4 regions of the Pseudoxanthomonas sp. 22568 genome follow, and region 2 is predicted to be linked to each of the others. Evidence: riboswitches for the same ligand, from Rfam matches in the RefSeq annotation. Region 2 holds a riboswitch; each other region holds the start of a gene.
The links. Region 2 has a riboswitch for cobalamin ahead of btuB (TonB-dependent vitamin B12 receptor). Riboswitches for the same ligand answer to the same signal wherever they lie in the genome.
Positions count from the first base shown of each region.

Region 1: another riboswitch for cobalamin. It lies ahead of btuB (TonB-dependent vitamin B12 receptor); the one in region 2 lies ahead of btuB (TonB-dependent vitamin B12 receptor).
Region 3: another riboswitch for cobalamin. It lies ahead of ACTJI2_RS15660 (ribonucleoside-diphosphate reductase subunit alpha); the one in region 2 lies ahead of btuB (TonB-dependent vitamin B12 receptor).
Region 4: another riboswitch for cobalamin. It lies ahead of metE (5-methyltetrahydropteroyltriglutamate--homocysteine S-methyltransferase); the one in region 2 lies ahead of btuB (TonB-dependent vitamin B12 receptor).

Region 1 covers NZ_JBQENC010000005.1:12,348-17,652, reverse strand. The annotation lists gene ACTJI2_RS07590 (PLP-dependent aminotransferase family protein) at 1-678, shown strand, start outside; gene dinB (DNA polymerase IV) at 895-1,965, shown strand; gene btuB (TonB-dependent vitamin B12 receptor) at 2,272-4,107, opposite strand; cobalamin riboswitch at 4,234-4,473, opposite strand; gene cobT (nicotinate-nucleotide--dimethylbenzimidazole phosphoribosyltransferase) at 4,642-5,305, shown strand, end outside.
Region 2 covers NZ_JBQENC010000003.1:7,044-12,348, forward strand. The annotation lists gene ACTJI2_RS04320 (SapC family protein) at 1-432, shown strand, start outside; gene ACTJI2_RS04325 (OmpH family outer membrane protein) at 475-1,101, shown strand; cobalamin riboswitch at 1,164-1,399, shown strand; gene btuB (TonB-dependent vitamin B12 receptor) at 1,511-3,370, shown strand; gene ACTJI2_RS04335 (hypothetical protein) at 3,383-3,955, shown strand; gene ACTJI2_RS04340 (hypothetical protein) at 4,066-4,590, shown strand; gene cobO (cob(I)yrinic acid a,c-diamide adenosyltransferase) at 4,587-5,213, shown strand; gene ACTJI2_RS04350 (cobyrinate a,c-diamide synthase) at 5,217-5,305, shown strand, end outside.
Region 3 covers NZ_JBQENC010000013.1:35,236-40,540, reverse strand. The annotation lists gene ACTJI2_RS15660 (ribonucleoside-diphosphate reductase subunit alpha) at 1-1,775, opposite strand, end outside; cobalamin riboswitch at 2,045-2,251, opposite strand; gene ACTJI2_RS15655 (hypothetical protein) at 2,340-3,014, opposite strand; gene tatC (twin-arginine translocase subunit TatC) at 3,174-3,950, opposite strand; gene tatB (Sec-independent protein translocase protein TatB) at 3,931-4,323, opposite strand; gene tatA (Sec-independent protein translocase subunit TatA) at 4,345-4,575, opposite strand; gene ACTJI2_RS15635 (lipid-binding SYLF domain-containing protein) at 4,670-5,305, opposite strand, start outside.
Region 4 covers NZ_JBQENC010000013.1:42,212-47,516, reverse strand. The annotation lists gene ACTJI2_RS15680 (alpha/beta hydrolase) at 8-1,552, shown strand; cobalamin riboswitch at 1,549-1,790, shown strand; gene metE (5-methyltetrahydropteroyltriglutamate--homocysteine S-methyltransferase) at 1,999-4,278, shown strand; gene ACTJI2_RS15670 (acyl-CoA thioesterase) at 4,350-4,766, opposite strand; gene ACTJI2_RS15665 (ribonucleotide-diphosphate reductase subunit beta) at 4,929-5,305, opposite strand, start outside.

The DNA.
Region 1 (5,305 bases), on a different contig from region 2:
AATCCACTGGGCTGCACCCTGCCGGACGAGAAGAAGCGCGCGCTGGTGGACCTGCTCGATCGCCATGAAATCCCGCTGATCGAGGACGACGTCTACGCAGAACTGTATTTCGGCGAACGCCGCCCGCTGCCGGCCAAGGCGTTCGACCGTGGCGGACGGGTGCTGCATTGCGGATCGTTCTCCAAGAGCCTGGCGCCGGGCTATCGGGTGGGCTGGGTGGCGCCGGGCCGCTACCGGCGCGAGATTGCCCACCACAAGCTGACGTTCTCGCTGGCAACCTCGGCGCCCAGCCAGCTCGGCCTGGCCGCGTACCTGGAAAAGGGCGGCTACGAGCGCCACCTGCGGCGCCTGCGCAAGACGCTGGAACGGCAGCAGCAGGAATACATGGGCGCGATCGCCCGCCACTTCCCCGAGGGCACGCGGATGACCCGGCCGCAGGGCGGCTACTTCCTGTGGGTGGAACTGCCGCCGCAGGTCGATGCGCTGGCCCTGCACCGGCAGGCGCTCGCCCAGGGCATCAGCCTGGCGCCCGGACCGATGTTCTCCGCCAGCCGGGCCTTCCGCCATTGCATCCGCCTCAACTACGGCCACCCGCTGGACGCACGCGCCGAACAGGCCATCACGACCCTGGGCACCCTGGCCACCGCCTTCCTGTCCCAACCTGTGGGAGCGACGTAAGTCGCGAGCTTTTCCCTCAGCGGACGATTCCGGCCATCGCGACTGACGTCGCTCCCACAAGGAAAAATTCTCAAATCCTTGGCCCTGCCATCCATAACCCCACTTGTGGGAGCGACGTAAGTCGCGAGTTTTTCCTCAGGGTAAGGTTCCCGCCATTGCAACCGACATCGCTCCCGCAGGGAAAGAAGACCGCAGGACTCTTACAATACCGCCGGCATGCGCAAGATCATCCATATCGACATGGACGCGTTCTACGCGTCGGTGGAGCAGCGCGACGATCCGTCGTTGCGCGGCAAGCCGGTGATCGTGGCCTGGCGCGGCGCGCGTTCGGTGGTGTGCGCGGCCTCCTACGAGGCGCGTACCTTCGGCGTGCGCTCGGCGATGCCGGCGGTGCGCGCCGAACGGCTGTGTCCGGACGGCATCTTCGTGCCGCCGGACTTCACGCGCTACAAGGCGGTGTCGCGGCAGGTGCGCGAGATCTTCCTGCGCCAGACCGATCTGGTCGAACCGCTATCGCTGGACGAAGCCTACCTGGACGTGACCGCGCCCAAGACCGACCTGCCTTCGGCCACCGCCATCGCCGAGGCCGTGCGCGCGCAGATCCGCGAGGAAACCGCGCTGACCGCCTCCGCCGGGGTGGCGCCGAACAAGTTCCTCGCCAAGATCGCCTCGGACTGGCGCAAGCCGGACGGCCTGTTCGTGATCAAGCCGGGTCAGGTGGACGCCTTCCTCATCCCGCTGCCGGTGGAGCGGATTCCCGGCGTCGGCAAGGTGATGCTGGGCAAGCTGCACGCGATGGGCATCCGCACCGTGGGTGAGCTGCGCGAGTGGCCGCAGATCGAACTGGAACAGCGCTTCGGCAGTTTCGGCGGCAGCCTGTTCCGGCGTGCGCGCGGCGTCGACGAGCGCCCGGTGGAACCGGATCAGCCGGTGCAGTCGATTTCCGCCGAGGACACCTTCGAGCGCGACGTGCCGCTGGCGGACATCGGCGAGGCGGTGCGGCGCCTGGCCGGCAAGACCTGGGAAGCGACCCGCAAGACCGATCGCGTCGGCCGCACCGTGGTGCTGAAGCTGAAAACCGCGCAGTTCCGCATCCTCACCCGCAGCTTCACCCCAGAAGCGCCGCCGGCCACACTCGAGGAGTTCACCGCCATCGCGCTGGCCCTGCGCGAACGCGTGGACCTGCCGGCCGATACCCTGTACCGGCTGGTCGGCGTGGGCCTGTCCGGCTTCCGCGATCGCGAGGATGTCGTCGAGCAGCCCGGGCTGTTCGAAGACGCCTCGTAACCTGGATTTTTCCTTGTGGGAGCGACGTGAGTCGCGAGCTCTTCCGGAGTTTCCGGCTTTCCGGTATCGCGACTAGGTCGCTCCCACAAGGGAGAAAGGCAACAAGGCGCCCGGCATTCGCGGTCGAGCAGCAAGGATTGTTCGATAAATCTCTGTAACCCGGATGTCTCCCTGTGGGAGCGACGTGAGTCGCGAGCTTTTCCGGAGTTTCCGGCTTTCCGGTATCGCGACTTATGTCGCTCCCACAAGGGAGGGATGGCAAAAAAGAAAAAGCCCGGCGTCTGCCGGGCTTTTTCATGCACGCAATCAGCGCTTGGGCTGGTAGCGCAGGCTCAGGCCGTATTCGCGGCCGGGCTGGTTGTACCAGGCGATGGTTTCGTATTCGCGGTCGAACACGTTGTCGACCTTGGCCAGCAACGTCCATTCCGGGGTGACCGCGTATTCCAGCCGCAGGTCGGCGGTGGCGAAGCCGCCCAGGCGGGTGGCGTTGGTCAGCTCGTCGTAGCGGTAGCCCGCGCCATTGACGGTCGCGCCGACGCGGAAGTCGCCGAACGCGCGATCCACGTCGATGCGACCGGTGTTGCGCGCGCGGCGAGGCAGCAGCTTGTCGTTGTTGCTGGCGCTGCGGTTGCGCGGGTCGGTGTGGCTGAGCTGGGCGGAGAGATCCCAGCCGGCCAGGGTGACGTCGACGGTGAACTCGGCGCCGCGGATGCGGGCCTCGTCCACCTGCACCATCGCGAAACTGCTGCCGTCATAGGTGATCAGATCATCGATGCGGGTCTCGTACAGATCCAGCGCCCAGCGCCAGGCGTCGCCGTTCTGGGCGATGCCGACATTGAGGCTCTTCGACTTCTCCGGCTCCAGGTCGCGGTTGCCGCTCCACGGGTCGTACAGATCGCTGAAGGTCGGCGCCTTGAAACCGGTGCCGTAGGTTGCGCTGAGCTTGAAGCCGCGCCCGAAGCTCATGCCCCAGCCGAGGTTGCCGGTGGTGTGGTTGCCGAATTGCTCGTTGTCGTCGTTGCGCACGCTGGCCTGCAACTGGTGGGCGCCGAACTTGCCCTGGTACTCGACGAAGCCGGCGGTGTTGCGGCGGCTGTCGGCGGCGTAGTCGGTGGTGCTGTCGAGATGGTCGATGTACCAATCCGCGCCGACGGTCAGCAACTGATCCTGGCCCAGGCCGATGTCGGCCTGCGCGCTGGCGGTGTTGCGGTGGGTGTTGTGGGTGCTGTCGTGATCGACTTCGTTACGGTAGTTGTCGGTCTCGTTGTCGCTGCGGCCGACGTTGACGGTCAGGGCGAAGCGGTCGGTCGGCACGTAGCGGACCTTGCCATTCAACACCTGCTGCACGTTCTCGGTGTAGTTGTAGTAGCCGTCGTACCGGTTCGCGCCTTCGGCGCGCAGCGCGCTGGCCTCGGCGGTCAGCGTGTCGGTCAGCTTGTAGCCGCCGCGCAGGCTGGCCGAGACGTTGCGGTAGCCGTCGCGGTCAGGTTCGTCGGCGTAGCAGCCGCGACCCTGCGATACCGAGCCGCGGCAGGCATTGATGCCATCGGTGCGCTGGTAGGCCGCGTCCGCGCCGAACCAGCCGCGCTCGCCGCCGCCGCCGAAGCCAGCGCTGGCCTGGCGCAGGCCATTGCTGCCGCCGCCAATCTGGAAGTGCGGCGCGTAGGTGCCCTGGTTGCGGCGGGTGAAGATCTGGATCACGCCGCCGATCGCCTCGGAGCCGTACAGGCTGGAGTTCGGGCCGCGCACAATCTCGATGCGATCGATCTGCGCCAGCGGCAGATCCGGGATGGCGGCGGCGGCGAAGTCGGCCGAGTTCACCCGCACGCCGTCGATCAGCACCAGGGTGTGGCTGGAGTTGGTGCCGCGCAGGAACAGCGAGGTCTGCTTGCCCGGGCCACCAGCATTGGTCAGGTTGATGCCGGCGCGGCCGCGCAGCAGATCCTGCAGCGAGGTCGCCTGGCTGCGCTCGATGTCGGCGCGATCGATGACCTGCGCCGGCGCCAGGCTGTCTTCCAGCGCGATCGCGGTGCGGGTGCTGGTGACGACGACTTCGTCCAGTTCGGTGGCGGCGTCCTGGGCGAGCGCCAGGCCCGGCAGCGCCAGGGCGACGGCCAGGGACAGGGTACGGATAGGTGGCATTGCAATCGGCTCCATGCGCCGCGCGCTCCCGCGCGGCATAACGAGGGGAGGCGGCAACGCGGGAACGGGAAGACAGCGGAAACGGCCGTACGCACGGCGCTCGCCGCCGCAACGCCCGCCGCGTCGCAACCAGTCGTCTTTCGGGCCGGTCTCCGGGCTTGCGAGCGCGATGGCGGCGCCATCGCCGGCCAGGGCGCCTTCCCGTGCGGATGCACAGTGGCGTATGCCCTGTCCTGGCTCGCTTACCGTTGCGGGGGCAGCGCCGGAATCACCCGCAGCGCCGGGATGGCGTGCGCGGGTTCACCGGCTTCCCGTTTCAACCCGGGGCGGAATCGTCCGCGGGTCACCAGAAAGCGCGGCGATCCTACCAGATACCGGTCTGGCGGATGCCGATCCTGTGGATGGGCGGGCCGCGCCCGGGCGGCAGCGCGCATCGATGGAAAGCGGGCAAGGCAAGGCATGCATCGGGGCGGACGGGGATGGGCGCGAGGCCTCCCGTAGAATCCCGGTTCCCTCGCCGCAAGAAATCGCCTCGTGTCTTCCGACTGGATCCTCGCCGATTGCCGGCAACCTTCCCCCGAACACGCCGAACGCGCGCGCGCGCGCCAGGATCAGCTGACCAAGCCGCAGGGCTCGCTGGGCCGCATCGAGACCCTGGCGGTGGAACTGGCGGCGCTGCAACGCGCCGATCGTCCCACGCTGGCACGGGTGCCGGTGATCGTGTTCGCCGGCGATCACGGCGTGGTCGCCCAGGGCGTGTCGGCGTTTCCGTCCGAGGTGACGGTGCAGATGCTGCACAACTTCGCCCACGGCGGCGCCGCGATCTCGGTGCTGGCGCGCGAACTCGGTCTGCCGCTACGGCTGGTGGATGCCGGCACCCGCGGCAGCCAGCCCATCGCCGGCGTACACGCCGACAAGCCCTGCCTGGGCACCCGCGACTTCAGCGTGGAAGCGGCGATGGACGAGGATGAACTCGCGCATGCGCTGGCGGCGGGCAGGCGCGCGGTGGAAGCGGCCGGCGACGCCGATCTGTTCGTGTTCGGCGAAATGGGCATCGGCAACACCACCGCGGCCAGCGCGTTGGCCTGCGCGCTGGCGGATCTGCCGCTGGAGGAACTGGTCGGCGCGGGTACCGGATTGCAGGGCGATCGGATTGCGCACAAGCAACGGGTGATCGCGGACGCGCTCGCATTGCACC
Region 2 (5,305 bases):
TACGTGCGCCGCTATCCGTTCGTGTTCGTGCAGACCCGGGATCCGGAAGGCTACGTGCTGGCCATCGATGCCGGCTCCGACGCGGTGATCCCGTCGGGCGAGGAGGGCAATCCGCTGTTCGAGAACGGCGAGCCGAGCGAGCTGACCAGGCAGGCGCTGCAGTTCTGCGACACCTTCACCCGCGAGGACCAGGCCACCCGTACCTTCGCCGCCGCGCTGGCCGAGCAGGGGCTGCTGATCGAACGCAGCGCCAACATCGCCTTCGCGGATGGACGCCGCAGCAGCGTCGATGGCTTCCAGGTGGTCGACGGCGAAAAATTCGCCGCGCTGCCGGACGCGGTGATCGTCGATTGGCATCGCAAGGGCTGGCTGGCGCTGGTGCACTTCCACCTGGCGTCGCTGGGCCGCTTCAACGACCTGCTGGCCCCCTGATTGAAACCCCACTTCTGTCAACCGGACGACGACAACATTCCCATGTGCAAGAATTCCTCCAACACACTCCGTTTCCTCACTCTCGCCGTGACGCTCACTGCGGCCAATGGCGCCTACGCGCAGGCGGCTGGCGGCGCGACGGCCTCGCTCGAAGGCCCGGTCGTCGCCGGTGTCTGCTACCTCAGCCGCGAAGCGGTGTTCTCCAACGCGGTCGCCGGCAAGGACGCGGGCGTGCAGTTGCAGAAACTGGTGACCGACGCCCAGGCCGAGATCGAACGCGACAAGACCCGCGCTGAGGCGGAACTGATCCGCGTGGGCGTGCGCGGCAACATTTCCGCCGACAAGTTCACCCCCGAGCAGAGCAAGGCGGTGCAGGAAGCGCAGGCCGTGCAGCAGCGCGCCAGCCAGCGCTCGCGCGAGATCGAGGCGACCCGCGCATCGGTGCTGGAACGGATCTCCACCGCCGCCCAGCCGCTCATCGCCGAGGCCTACCAGCGCCACGGCTGCGGCGTGCTGCTGGATCGCGGCATGGTGCTGGCCGGCAACATGAGCCACGACCTGACCGCCGACGTGGTCAAGGCGCTGGATGCGCGGGTCAAGTCGATTCCGGTCACGCTGCAACGCGAGTCCGCCACGCCCGCCGCGACGCCCGCACCGGGCAAGCGCTGAGCCGCGACGCGCGGCCGCTCCGGCGCACGCCACGGCGCCGGGGCCACACTGCCATCAACTGCTATACTCGCGCCGCCTGAGGTGACCGCCGGCCTGGCCGGTGGTTGAAACGGGAATCCGGTGCGCCGGATCGTGTTCGCACGATCGGCAATTCCGGAGCTGCCCCCGCAACGGTAGGCGAGACAAGGTACCGCAACAGCCACTGTGCTTGATGCATGGGAAGGCGCGGACCGGAAGCACGGATCTTTCCCGGCTTCACTCGCGAGCCCGGAGACCGGCCTTTGAGCGGCGTGACATGCGGTGGGCGATGTCATGGAGGCCGGCTCGTTTCCGGTCGCCATAGCACTCTCTTTCCGCCTGTCCTTTTCCATCGCTTCCGCGCGGGCAGGCGCGGTCAAGGAGTGTGTCAGTGCATCCGCAGTCGTCGTTCCACCGCCAGATCCTGGCGGTTTCGTTGTTGCCTTCCCTTTGCTTCACCGCCCCGGCCTTCGCCGAAGCGCCGGCCACCGATCTGGATGGCGTGATCGTCACCGCGACGCGTACCGCGCGGACCCAGGACCAGACCCTGGCCGCGGTCACCGTGATCGATCGCGAGGAGATCGAGCGCCTGCAGCCGGCCTCGCTGCCGGATCTGCTGACTGGCCGCGCGGGCCTGTCGCTGGCCAACAACGGCGGTCCGGGCAAGTCCACGTCGCTGTTCCTGCGCGGCACCGAATCCGATCACGTGCTGGTGCTGGTCGACGGCATCAAGCTGGGGTCGGCCACCAGTGGCGGCGCATCGCTGCAGGACATTCCCGTCGAGCAGATCGAGCGCATCGAAATCGTGCGCGGACCATTCTCCAGCCTGTACGGATCCGAGGCGCTGGGCGGCGTGATCCAGATCTTCACCCGTCGGCCGCAGGGCTCGTTCCAGCCCAACTTCAGCGCGAGCGTCGGCAGCGAACGGACCCGACGCGCCTCCGCCGGCATCGGCGGGCGCAGCGGCGATGCCGAGCGGGGCGGCTGGTATGCGATCCAGGCCGCGCACCAGGACACCGACGGCATCAACGCCTATCGTGGCCGGCGCAACTTCGATCCGGATCGCGATGGCTATCGCAACGCCTCGCTGACCGCGCAGGGCGGCTATCGGTTCGACGAGCATTGGGACGCGGAACTGCGGTTGTTCCGTGCCGAAGGTCGCAACGAATACGACGGCAGCCTCAACAACGAGGCCGACACGGTCCAGCAGGTGATCGGGGGGCTCGTGCGTTATGCGGCCAGCGATCGGATGCGCATCACCGCCAGCGCCGGCGCCAGCGCGGACCTGAGCGAGAACTTCCTCGATGGCGTGTATTCCTCCCACTTCGACACCCGCCGCAAGCTGGGCTCGTTGCAGGCCGATCTCGGTGTCGGCGCGGGACTGTTGAGCCTGGGCTACGACTGGTCCGGCGACGAGGTGGACAGCAACACCCGCTACGCGCGTGATCGCCGGATCAATCGCGGTGTGTTTGGCCAATGGCAGCAGGCGTTCGGCCGGCAGTCGTTGCAGGCCAGCCTGCGCCGCGACGACGACAGCCAGTTCGGCGGCGAGACCACGGGCAGCCTGCAATGGGGTTGGGACTTCACCGAACAGCTGCGCCTGGGCGCCAGCTACGGAACCGGCTTCAAGGCTCCGACCTTCAACGAGCTCTACTTCCCGGGCTACGGCAACCCGGAACTCGGCCCGGAAACCTCGCGCAGCGTCGAGTTGAGCCTGCGCGGCGATCACGGTCGCGCGCGATGGGCGCTGCATGCCTACGAGACGCGCATCGACGACATGATCGCGTTCGACGCTTCGCTGGGCGACTCCGGCGGCCCCAACAACATCGATCGCGCGCGCATCCGCGGCATCGAGGCCGAAGGCGCGGTGCGACTGGCGGACTGGGATCTGCGCGCCAGCCTGACCCGGCTGGATCCGCGCAACGATGGCGACAATCCCAACCGCGACAACCTGCTGCCGCGACGGGCACGAAGCAGCGCCCGCATCGATGCGGATCGCCGCTTCGGCGCGTTCAGCGTGGGTGCCAGCGCGGTAGGCGTGGGTGAGCGTTACGACAACCTCGCCAACACCACCCGCCTGGGCGGGTACGGGCTGGTCGACCTGCGCCTGGGCTACACGCTGACGCCGGCGTGGCAGTTGCAACTGGCAGCCTCCAACGTGTTCGACAAGCGCTACGAAACCGCCGCGCTCTACAACCAGCCGGGACGGACCTGGTTGTTGACCATCCGTTACCAGCCCGCCACCCATTGACCGGAGCGCAAGATGAAACCACTGTCACGGCCTTTCCATTCGGGCCTGCTCGCCACCTTCGCGGTCCTGATGATCGCCACCCGCTACCATCACTTCGGTGATGTCCTGCATCTGCCGGACGCGTCGATGGCGATCTTCTTCCTGGGGGGCCTGTACCTGCGCGGACACCTGCCGTTCCTGGGCTTGCTGGGGCTGGCGGTGGGCATCGACTGGGCCGCGGTGGAACTGGCCGGCGTCAGTGATTTCTGCGTGACACCGGCCTACGCCTTCCTGTTGCCGGCCTACGCGGTGCTCTGGTACGGCGGGCGCGCCTACGCGCCGCGGATGGCGCAGGACTGGCGCGGGCTGTGCGGCGCGCTGCTGGTGGCGCTGGCCTGCGCCTCGCTGTCGTTCCTGATTTCCAACGGCGCGTTCTACTGGCTGGGCGGGCGCTACCCGAATCCGGAATGGTCGCAGTACCTGGCGCGGATCTGGCAGTGGGGACCGCTGTTCGTGCGGACCACGCTGACCTACGTGGCCAGCGCACTACTGGTGCACGGCCTGTTGCTGGCCACCCGTCGTCGTCCCGCCTCCCTCGGCACCTGATCAGGAGAACCGCGATGTCCGCAAAACCCTTGTCCGTCGTATCCGAACCCGCGTTGCCGCTGGCGTCCACACGTGCGCAGATCCTCACCGGCATCGCCCTGGCGCTGCTGATGATCGCCACCCGCGGCCAGCACTTCGCCAGCGTGGATGCGCTGCCCAGCGCGTCGTGGGCGGTGTTCTTCCTGGCTGGCGCGCTGCTGCGGCCGATGTGGACGCTGCCTGCGTTCTTCGTGCTGTCGTCGCTGCTGGATTTCAGCAGCCTCGCCAACGGCACCATCACCGACTGGTGCCTGTCGCCGGCTTACTGGGCGTTGGCGTTCGCCTACGCGGCGCTATGGCTGGGCGGCCATGCCTATCGCGGGCTGCACCGGGACAGCGTGGGCACGGTACCGCGCTTGGCATTGACGCTGGCGGTGACGGCGAGCGTGGCCTACCTGTTGTCCAAGGGCGGCTTCTACTTCTTCTCCGGGCGCTATCCGGAGCCGACCCTGGATGGCTTCCTCGCCCGTATTCCGCACTACTATCCGCGCGCCCTGGGCACGCTGGCCGGTTACGTGGGCGTCGCTTTCCTGGTTCGCGCGTGCCTTCGCGGGCTGGCCGCACGCGCCGCCTCCCGCCAGGGCAGCCCGGCATGAGCCGCGGTTCGGAACGCCGCGGCCTGAGCGAGGAGGAGCACTATCGCGAACGCGCCCAACGCAAGAAGGAACTGGTCGATCGCCGGGTCGCCCGCGCCACCATCGATCGCGGCGTGCTGGTGGTGAACACCGGCAACGGCAAGGGCAAGAGTTCCTCCGGTTTCGGCATGCTGGCGCGCAGCCTGGGACACGGCTTCCATTGCGGGGTCGTGCAATTCATCAAGGGCAGCTTTTCCACCGGCGAGGAGGCGTTCTTCCGTCGCTTCGGCGAGGACGTCGATTATCGGGTGATGGGTGAGGGCTTCACCTGGGAAACCCAGGATCGCGAGCGCGACATCGCCGCGGCCGGCGCGGCCTGGCAAGAGGCCGCGCGGATGCTGTCGGATCCGGCCTATGATTTCGTCCTGCTCGACGAACTCAACATCGCCCTGAACAAGGATTACGTGCCGTTGGACCAGGTGCTCGCGGCGCTGGTCGCGCGACCGCCGCGCCAGCACGTGGTCGTCACCGGACGCGGCGCGCCGCAGGCACTGATCGACGCGGCCGACACGGTCACCGAGATGCGCCTGATCAAGCATGCGTTCAAGGCGGGTATCAAGGCCCAGCACGGCATCGAACTGTAGACCATGGATTCCGAAACCTTCCGCTGTCCGGCATTGCTGGTCTCCGCGCCCGCTTCGGGGCAGGGCAAGACCAGCGTGACCGCCGCGCTGGC
Region 3 (5,305 bases), on a different contig from region 2:
AGCGAGTTGCGCAGGCCGTGCTCGCGGATGCGCGCGCGCAGCGCGTCCCAGCGCGCGCCGTCCTGCGGCGCCACGTTCCAGGCGTCGAACTGCAGTTCTCCGGAGGCCGCGCGGGTATCGGCGAAGGACGGATGGCGGCCACGTTCCTCGGCCAGCTCGCACGAGGTTTCCAGCGCGTGAAAGTAGATGGTCTCGGCGATCTTCTGCGACAGCGCACGCGCCTCGGCGCTGTCGAACGCCAACCGCTTGCGGAAGAACACGTCCTGCAGGCCCATGCAGCCCAGGCCGACCGGGCGCCAGCGCAGGTTGCCGCGGCGCGCCGATTCGATCGGGTAGAAGTTCAGATCAATCACCCGATCCAGCTGGCGCACCGCCAGCCGCACGGTTTCGGCCAGGCGTTCGAAATCGAAGTCGCCGTACTCGTCGAAATGGCGGGCGAGGTTGATCGAGCCCAGGTTGCAGACCGCGGTTTCCTCGGCCGAGGTGATCTCCAGGATCTCGGTGCACAGGTTGGACAGGTGGATGACGTTGTTCGCGCGCAGGGTCTGGTTGCTGGCGCGGTTGCACTTGTCCTTGAAGGTCATCCAGCCGTTGCCGGTCTCGGCCAGCGTGCGCATCATCCGCGCATACAGCTTGCGCGCCGGCACCGCCTTGGCGGCCTTGCCCTGGGTCTCGGCCTGCAGGTAGGCCTGCTCGAACGCCTCGCCGTACAGATCGGTCAGCTCCGGCACCACGCGCGGATCGAACAGCGACCATTCCTGGTCGGCCTCCACCCGCTTCATGAACAGATCCGGCACCCAGTTGGCCAGGTTGAGGTTGTGGGTACGGCGCGATTCGTCGCCGGTGTTGTCGCGCAGTTCCAGGAAATCCTCGACGTCGGCGTGCCAGGTTTCCAGGTACACGCAGGCCGCGCCCTTGCGCTTGCCGCCCTGGTTGACCGCCGCGACCGAGGAGTCCAGCGTCTTCAGCCACGGCACGATGCCGTTGGAATGGCCGTTGGTCGACTTGATCAGCGAACCGCGCGAACGCACCCGCGTGTAGCTGACGCCGATGCCGCCGCTGAACTTGGACAGCTGGGCGATATCGCCGTACTTCTGGTAGATCGATTCCAGCGAATCCTGCGGCGAATCCAGCAGGAAGCACGAGGACAGCTGTTCGTGGGTGGTGCCGGAGTTGAACAGGGTCGGCGAGCTGGGCAGGTAGTCCAGGTTGCCCATCCGGCGGTACAGCGCCAGCGCTTCGGACACGTCCTCGCTGAGCGCGCAGGCGATGCGCAGGAAGAACTGCTGCGGGGTCTCGATGACCTTGCGGGTGTGCGGATGGCGCAGCAGGTAGCGGTCGTACAGGGTGCGCAGGCCGAAGTAATCGAAATGCAGATCCAGCGAGGCGTCCAGCGCGTCGTTGAGCTTGCGCGCGTTGGTCTGCACGAAGTTCAGCAGGCGATCGTTGATGAGTCCCACCTCGTGGCCGCGCGTCACCGACTGCGAGAACGCCTGGATTTCCTGCCCGGTCACTTCCTTGGCGATGTAGCTGGCCAGCAGGCGCGCGGCCAGCCGGCTGTATTCGGGTTCCTCGGCGGTCAGCAGCGCGGCGGTGCGGATGGACAGTTCGTCCAGTTCGCGCGTGCTGGCGCCGTCGTACAGGCCGGAGATGGTGCGGGTGGCCACGCGCATCGGATCGATGGCGTGCAGGCCCTCGCAGCTGCGCTGCACCGCGCGGACGATCTTGTTCAGATCCACCGGCTCGCGGCTGCCGTTGCGCTTGGTCACGCTCATCGCGGTGGCGGTGGGCGGCGAGGTCAACAGGAATGCGTCCTTCTGGGACGGGGAGACGTCGGTTTCGGCGACGGCGGTATCGGTCGGGGTCACGGGGCTTCCTCCATGCGTGATGCACGCGGCGACCTGTCCCTCGCAGGCAGCGGAAGGCCGGATGAAGCATCAGGGTGGGGAAGCGGCGTCGCAGGGACCGCGACCGTGGAACGGATGGCCGGCCTGCTTCACCAGCCATCTCCCCCCGGAGATTCCGCGGCCGGCACCGCGCGGTGTGCAACGCGCGGCTGTCGGCAGGTCTTCGGACTCGTGGACGCGGAAGCCTTGCTTCCTCCTAGCCCGTCGCTTCCCAAGGCGAGGCGCCTCAGTGCCAATGACGGGTTCGTTTCCACCTACCGCTGCGGGGCAGCGCCGGCATTCGACCGGCTTCCCTTTTCATCCCCCGGCTTGCGGCCGGAGGAACCGACGGCCACAAGATAGTGGGGGCATATGGGAGCGTCAACACCAAATATGGTGCCGACGCTGTTGTGAAACCCGACACCTTGCAGTGGCGGGCGTTCCACGCGATGACTACTTCACGAAGCGGATCGCCGCCAGCGCTTCGTGCAGGCGCGCCTGCGCGACGGCCCCGTCGAACGGCGGCGTGCGCGGCGGGTCGTAGACCTCCGGACGGGTGCCGACCACCAGCAGGTCGATGGCGTAGCAGCGTTGCTGGCGCACCGCGCGGTAGGCGTCCACGGTCAGGTAGTGGCTCATCGCCGCGTCGCTGGCGCGGAAATGCCGGAACGGCTGGCCATCGATGCGGACTTCGTCGCGCGGCGTGGGCAGCGCCGAATCGGAAACCTCCAGGCAGCGGGCCACGCTGTCCGCGTCATCGCTGACGCCCACGCGAAGCTCCGCCGCCGTCACCTCGTTGGAGCCGTCCAGCACCAGCGCGGCCACCGCCTTGCCGCGGCTGTCGGTCTGGGCGAACGCCTTCCAGTCATCGATAGCCAGATAGCTGCGGCGGAAGTCGCGGCGCAGGGTGAAACCCGGCCATGGCAGGATCGCCACGCCCAGCGCTTCGTCCACGAACTGCGCCTGCAAGGCGATGCGCGAGGCCTGCGCATCGGACACCGGCGGCGGAGCCGGTGCGGTCGCGACCGCTCGCGTGGCGGACGTGGCGTTGGCGGTATCGACGGGATGTTCCGATTGGCAGGCCGACAACAGGCTCAGCAGACAGACCGCACCCAGGCGTTGATTCATCGATCTTCCTTTCTCGTTTGCGTCAGCGCGGGCGAGTCTGGCAAAGCGAGGATGAACGTACCCAAGGCACCGCCGCGAACGGTTCAGGCTCGCGACTTCAGCAATGTGGAGAGCAATTAACGCCGGCCAATCACCCGGCGCGATCAGCGCGAATGCGGATCACGCATCGCGCGGCGTACGCGAATCGTCGCTGTCGGGTTTCGGCGCAACCCATTGCGCGGCCAGGATGCCGGCTTCGTACAGCAGGCACATCGGAATCGCCAGCATCAGCTGGGAGACCACGTCCGGCGGCGTGATCACCGCGGCCAGGATGAAGATGCCGACCACCGCGTAGCCACGCCCCTGGCGCAACTGCTGCGGCGTCACCCAGCCCATCACCGCCATGATCACCAGCGCCACCGGCAGCTCGAAGCTGACCCCGAAGGCCAGGAAGATCACCAGCACGAAATCGAGATACTTGCCCGGATCCGGCGCGATGGTGACGATGTCCGGAGTGAACATCATCAGTGCGTGGAAGACGCCCGGCAGCACCAGGAAGTAGGCGAACGCGCAGCCGGCGTAGAACAGCGTGATCGCCGAGACCAGCAGTGGCAGCGCCAGCCGCTTCTCGTGTTTGTAGAGACCCGGCGCGACGAAACCCCAGGCCTGGTACAGCAGCCACGGCGCGGTCGCGAACAGGGCGGCGAAGAACGCCAGCTTGATCGGCGCGAAGAAGCCGGAGGTCGGATCGTTGGCGATCATCTGCGCGGCCTGGCTTTTCGGCAACTGGCTCAGCATGGGCAGGGCCAGCTGGCTGTACAGCGTCTTCACGAACGGCAGCAGCGCCACCAGCACGATCACCACGCCCAGCAGCGCCCGCATCAACCGCGTGCGCAGCTCCAGCAGGTGGCCCATCAGGCTGCTTTCGGCCTGATCCTCAGGTGCGTCGTGGTTCATCGCTGGCGTCGTGGGGCGTGGTCGCGGCGTCGTCGGCCGGCGGGGCGGGTTCCGGTTCGGCGCCCGGGGCGGGGGCCGGCGTGCTTTCCACCGAGGCGCGCAGGTCCTCGAATTCGCGTTCGGTCTGCGCCGCGCCCTCGCGCACCTTGCGTTCGGTCTCGCGCAGCGCTTCTTCGGTGTCGCGCAGGCTGCGCTTGAGTTCCTCGGCCGCCAGCTCGCGCTCGAATTCGTCCTTCACCGAATGCCATTGCGCGCGCGCGCGGCGTACCCACAGGCCGGCGAAACGCGCCGCCTTGGGCAGCCGTTCCGGGCCCAGGACGACCAGCGCGACGATGGCAATGATCAGCAGTTCGCTGAAGCCGATATCGAACATGGCGGCAGGCCGGCCGCGCGGTCAGTTGGCGTCGCGGTCGCGCTCTTTCGACGCGCTGGATTCGGCGTTGCGGGACTGCGACTGATCGTCAAGCCGTTCGACCGGCTTGTCCTCGTCCTGCTGCATGCCCTTCTTGAAGCCCTTGACCGCTTCGCCCAGATCCTGGCCGACGTTGCGCAAGCGCTTGGTGCCGAAGATCAGCAGAACGACCACCAGAACGATGATCCAATGCCAGATGCTGAAACCGCCCATGGTCTTCTCGTGCGTTGAGTAATGAAATTCAGGCGATCAGCATAGCGCAGGCACGCCCGGAGATCCCGGGCGCGGTGCGATGTTTTCGCTTTTCCTAGGGCGTACTGTTGAGCGGTTCAGTACGGACTTCACCCTCGGCCACCGGCTGGAAACCGGACTGGGCGGGTGGGGTGGTCGGCGCCTGGCCCAGCGGGGCGGTTTCGGCCGCCGGCGCGGTCGAAGCGGCCGCTGCCGGGGCCGCTGCGGTCACGGTCGCGGCCGGTGCGGGCGTCGACTTGCCGGCACGCGCGGCGCGCGCGGCCGCGGTCACTTCCTCCAGCTGATCCCGGAAGCCGACCACGGCGCCGGACGGATGGCCGGCGCGGCCTTCGAAAATGGCGCGCGGCGTGCTGCCGCCACCGTAGACCGCGGTGTTGGCGTCGTCATCGATCTGCAACACGGCGCCATCCAGTGCCACGCCCGCGAACAGGCCGCGGGCGCGCGACCACGACCAGATCTCGGCCTTGAGCTGGCCATCGGTGGCGGCGGCGGCGTTGCGGCCCACCGGACCGGCGGCCACGCCGGCATCGGCGCCCAGGGTGATCTTGCCGTTGACGATGTTGTCCAGGTTGCGGTCGTTGCGGAACACCAGGACGATGTCCGAGGACTGCACGCCGGCCTGGAAGCCGATGCTGCCGCCGGTCAGCTTGACGAACACCGGCTGCGACCAGGTGCCGTCCGGGTTCTTGAC
Region 4 (5,305 bases), on a different contig from region 2:
TCCGCCCATGAAGCGCAGGCTCTGGTTGTCGGCTGTCGTGATGATGCTTGGTTCCATCGCTTCCGGCGCCTTCGCGCAGGCGCGCCGCGCCGGCGACATCGTGGTCACCGCGGCGACGGTCCGCGCCGCGGATGGTACGACGGTGCCCTACGAAATCGGCACGCTGTACGTGCCGGAAAACCGCCGTGCCACCGGCAGCCGCCTGATCGGGGTGGGCTTCGCCCGCATCCGCGCACGCGTGCCCACCGGTGCGCCGCCCGTCTTCTGGCTACCCGGTGGCCCGGGCCTGGCGGTGCTGGAGGCATTCGACGGCGATACCGAGACCGCGCGCAATCGGCTCGGATCCTGGCTGACCTATCGGGACACCGCGGATCTGGTCATCATCGAACAGCGCGGTTACAGCGAGCGCGGTGAAAAACTGACCGCGATGTCGCCGGCGTGGCCGCGCGACCGCGAATACACCGCGCGGGATGACATCGACGACGCGCTTCGTCGCGCCGCCTCGGCCATCGCCGCGCATCCGGACAAGGATCTGGCGGGCTACACCATCGACGCCTGCGCCGACGACGTCGACGATCTGCGTCGCGCGCTGGGCTACCCGCGCATCAGCCTGTTCGGCGGCAGCTTTGGATCGCAATGGAGCTTCGCGGTGATGCGCTCGCATCCGGACATCGTCGCGCGCGCCGTGCTGTCGTCGGTGGAGCCGCTGGATTTCGGCTACGACATGCCATCGCCGCTGCTGGCGACGATGCAGCGCATCGCCTTCGATGCCGATCGGGATCCCGGCCTGGCGCCGTATCTGCCGACGGGCGGACTGATGGCCGCCATCGACGCGCTGCGCGAACGCTTCGCGCGGCAGCCGATCACGGTCGATCCGCAGGATGGCGGTGGACCGGTGGTGATCGGGTTGGCCGACCTGCAGGCTTCGCTGCTGGCCGAGGCCAGCGTGCCGCACACCTGGCCCGCGTTCGTGCTGTCGCTGTACCACGGCCGCTACACGGACTGGGCCCGCGAAGTGGCCAAGGGCCGGCAGGCGCAGGAATACAAGCTGATTGGACCGCTGATCGACACCAGCCTGGGCATCACGCCGTCTCACGAGTTCCGTCTGCGCCACGATCCGGCCAGCGCCTATCTCGGCGAGGGCGGCTTCGCGCCCTATCTGGCGGCCGCGTCGACATGGCCGACACCGGATCTGGGCGACGACTACCGCCAGCTGCGGCCGATCGATACGCCGGTGCTGCTGGTGCACGGCGACTGGGATACCTCCACGCCCATCGACAACGCGCTGGCGCAACTGCCCTACCTGCGCAATGGCCACGCCATCGTGATCCATCGCGGTGGTCACGACGGCACGTTCTATCAGCTGCGCAACGAGCCGGCGGCCCGGGAAGCGGTCCACCGTTTCCTGCGCACGGGAGAGCTTCGCGATCTGCCGACGGAAGTGACCCTGTCTTCCCCGACCTTCACCGTGCCGGCTTTTGCCGCGCCCGCCAAGGTGGCGGGCCGTATCCCGCGAGGAAGGCCGCTTGACGCAGCGGTCGCATCGCCGTAACGTGCCCGGGCCAGGGTTTCCATCTCTTCATGCGAATGAAGAGATGGAATTAATAGGGAAGCCGGTGCGGGCCGAAAAGCCCCATTCCGGCGCTGCCCCGCAGCGGTATTTGGAAACGACCCCCGTCATCGGCACTGGCCCCCAAGGGCCGGGAAGCGGCGGACAGTAGGCCGGCCCCGATCCCCGGATCGGGCCGACGTCCATGAGCCCGAAGACCTGCCTTGGCCGGAAGACCCGAAGTCTTCCGCATGACCTGGAACTTCCGAGGGGAGGTGCCCGGAACTGCCGCGGACGCGTCGCGTCCGCGCGCAAGTCCGTGCGCCTCCCTTCGCCGTTCCGGTTCGCCCGAGGGGGCGAAGGTCGCTGGCGTTGTCCGCCATCGCCATCGGCGATGAAGGCGGCGCGGTCCTTCGTTCCTCATCCGACCACGAATGAGGACATGCATCATGACGACTGTTGGCAATCTCGGTTTCCCGCGCATCGGCGTGCGCCGGGAACTCAAGCGGGCACTGGAAGCCCATTGGCGCGGCGACGCCACCGGCGAAGAACTGCACGCCGCCGCGCGCCGGCTTCGCCTCCGCCATTGGCACATGCAGGTAGACGCGGGCGTCGATGTCGTGCCGTGCAACGACTTTTCGCTGTACGACCACGTGCTCGACACCGCCTTCCTGTTCGACGCCATCCCCGAACCCTATCGCGCGCTGGCGGACGTGGATCCGCTGGCGGCCTATTTCGCCCTCGCGCGGGGGCGGCAACAGGACGGCGTGGACCTGCGCGCGCTGGAAATGACCAAGTGGTTCGACACCAACTACCACTACCTGGTGCCGGAACTGCATCGCGAGCAAACGTTCCGCCTGCGTGGCGACAAGCCGTTGAGCGAGTTCAACGAGGCCCATGCGGCCGGTTTCAATGCGCGGCCGGTGCTGCTGGGACCGGTGAGCTTCCTGCGCCTGTCCAAGGCAAGCGATGGCGGCGATCCGCTGGCGCTGCTCGAACGCCTGCTGCCACCCTACGCGGAACTGCTGTCGCGGCTGGCCGCCGCCGGCGCCGAATGGGTGCAGATCGATGAGCCTTGCCTGGTGCTGGACGCCGACCCGGCGTTGCAACAGGCCTACCGGCACGCCTACACCGCCCTGGCGCAAGCGACGCGCCCGAAGCTGCTGCTGACCACCTATTTCGGCGACCTGGGCGCGAACCTGCCGCTGGTGGCGGCCCTGCCGGTCGATGGCCTGCATGTGGACCTGATGCGCGGGCTGGACCAACTCGACGCCGTGCTGAAAGCCATGCCGGAGGGGCGGACGCTGTCGCTCGGGCTGATCGACGGCCGCAACATCTGGCGCGCCAACCTCGACAACGCGTTGGTGCTCGCGCGCTACGCGCAGGGCCATGTCGGTGCCGACCGGCTGTGGCTGGCGCCTTCCTGCTCCCTGCTGCACGTGCCGGTGGACGCGGAAGGCGAAACCGGGCTGGATGCCGAACTGCGTGGCTGGCTGGCGTTCGCGCGGCAGAAGCTGGAGGAACTGCGCCTGCTGGCGACCGCCCTGGACGATGCGCCCGCGGCCGGGCCGGCGCTGGCCATCGCCCGCGAGCGCCACGAAAGCCGTCGCCGTTCCGCGCGCGTGCACCGGAAAGAGGTGGCCGAGCGCCTGGCCGCGCTGACGCCCGCGGCCGCCCATCGTTCCTCGCCCTATCCCACGCGCCGCGCGCGCCAGCAGGCCGGCCTGCGCCTGCCACCCTATCCGACCACGACCATCGGTTCCTTTCCGCAGACGCCGGAAGTACGCCAGGCCCGTGCGCTCAACCGCGCCGGGAAACTGCCCGATGCGGAATACGACGCCTTCCTGGCGACCGAGATCGCGCGCTGCGTGCGCGTGCAGGAGGAACTCGGCATCGACGTGCTGGTGCACGGCGAGTTCGAGCGCAACGACATGGTCGAGTACTTCGGCGAGCAGCTCGACGGATTCGCCTTCACCCGCAACGGCTGGGTCCAGAGCTACGGCTCCCGCTGCGTGAAGCCGCCGATCATCTTCGGCGATGTGGTGCGGCCGGCGCCGATGACGGTGCGCTGGTCGCGGCACGCGCAATCACTCACATCCCGGCCGATGAAGGGCATGCTGACCGGACCGGTGACGGTGCTGCAGTGGTCCTTCGTCCGCGACGATCAGCCGCGCGCGCGGACCTGCCGGCAGATCGCGCTGGCGTTGCGCGACGAGGTCCGCGACCTGGAAGCCGCCGGCATCGGCGTAATCCAGATCGACGAACCAGCCTTGCGCGAAGGCCTGCCGCTGCGCAGGGCCGAATGGTCACGCTACCTCGATTGGGCGGTGGAATGTTTCCGCATCACCGCCGCGGTGGCGACCGACGAAACCCAGATCCACACCCACATGTGCTACTCCGAGTTCAACGACATCATCGAAGCCGTGGCGGCGATGGACGCCGACGTGATCTCCATCGAAACCTCGCGCTCGCGGATGGAACTGCTGGACGCATTCGTGAAGTTCCGCTACCCGAACCAGATCGGGCCGGGCGTGTACGACATCCATTCGCCGCGGGTTCCGGACAGCGGCGAGATGCACGCCCTGCTGGACAAGGCGCGGGAGGTACTGGCACCGGAGCAGATCTGGGTCAATCCGGACTGCGGGCTGAAGACGCGTGGCTGGCCGGAGACCCGCGCGGCGCTGGAGGCGATGGTGGAGGCGGCGAAGAGGATGCGGGCCGCGGCGTGATGCGGCCGGGCCGTGGCGCGCGCAGCCTCGTGCGCGCCACGGCATCCGCGGTCAGCGGAGGGGGACGGACCTCAGCCCTGCACGACCGGTGGCGGCAGCGGCGGAGCCTGGGTGGGCCGGCCCAGCGGATCCAGCGCGATCATCACGAAGTGGCCGCGCGTGCACAGCTTGCGCTCGCCGCTCAGCAGATCCTCGGTGATGACTTCGACATCGACGTTCATCGAACTGCGCCCGACCTTGACGATGCGGGCGATGACCTCGACCAGATCGCCCTTGTGGATCGGCTGGTTGAAATCGACCTGTTCCGACCTTGCGGTGACCACGGTGGTGCGCGCGTAGCGCGAGGCGGCGATGAAGGCGGACATGTCCATCCACGCCAGCGCCTGGCCGCCGAACAGCGTGCCCAAGTGGTTGGTGTGGTCCGGGAAGACCATGTGCAGCAGGCGCGCCTCGGTCGGGCGCAGGTCGGACAGGGGATGTTCGGACATGGGGTTGCTCCGTGGTGCCAGTGCCTCCCGGCTGCATCCTAGCGCAGGAAACGGATTCCGGAATGAATCCCTGCGGGAGCGACGTCAGTCGCGAAAGCTCCTGATCCGGCCGAAGCGCATCGCGACTGACGTCGCTCCCACAAGGTGGTTTACAGGAAACGGTCAGAACGCGTGGTCGAAGCCGACTTCGCCCTGCACGCCGACCTGGTAGGCCGAGACGCGGCGTTCGAAGAAGTTGGTCAGCTCCTGCACGTCCTGCAGTTCCATGAACGGCAGCGGGTTGCGCACGTTGTACTTCTTCTCCATGCCCAGCTTGACGAAGTGCTGGTCGGCGCAATGCTGCAGGTACTGGCGCATGTCGCGGGTGGAGATGCCGGCCACGCCGCCGGACAGCACGTCCTCGGCGAACTGCACCTCGCACTCGATGGCCTCGGCCAGCATGTCGTAGACCTGCTGGCGCATGGTGTCGTCGAACAGGTCCGGCTCCTCCTCGCGCACCGTGCGCACCGACTCGAACGCGAACTCCATGTGGCAGCTCT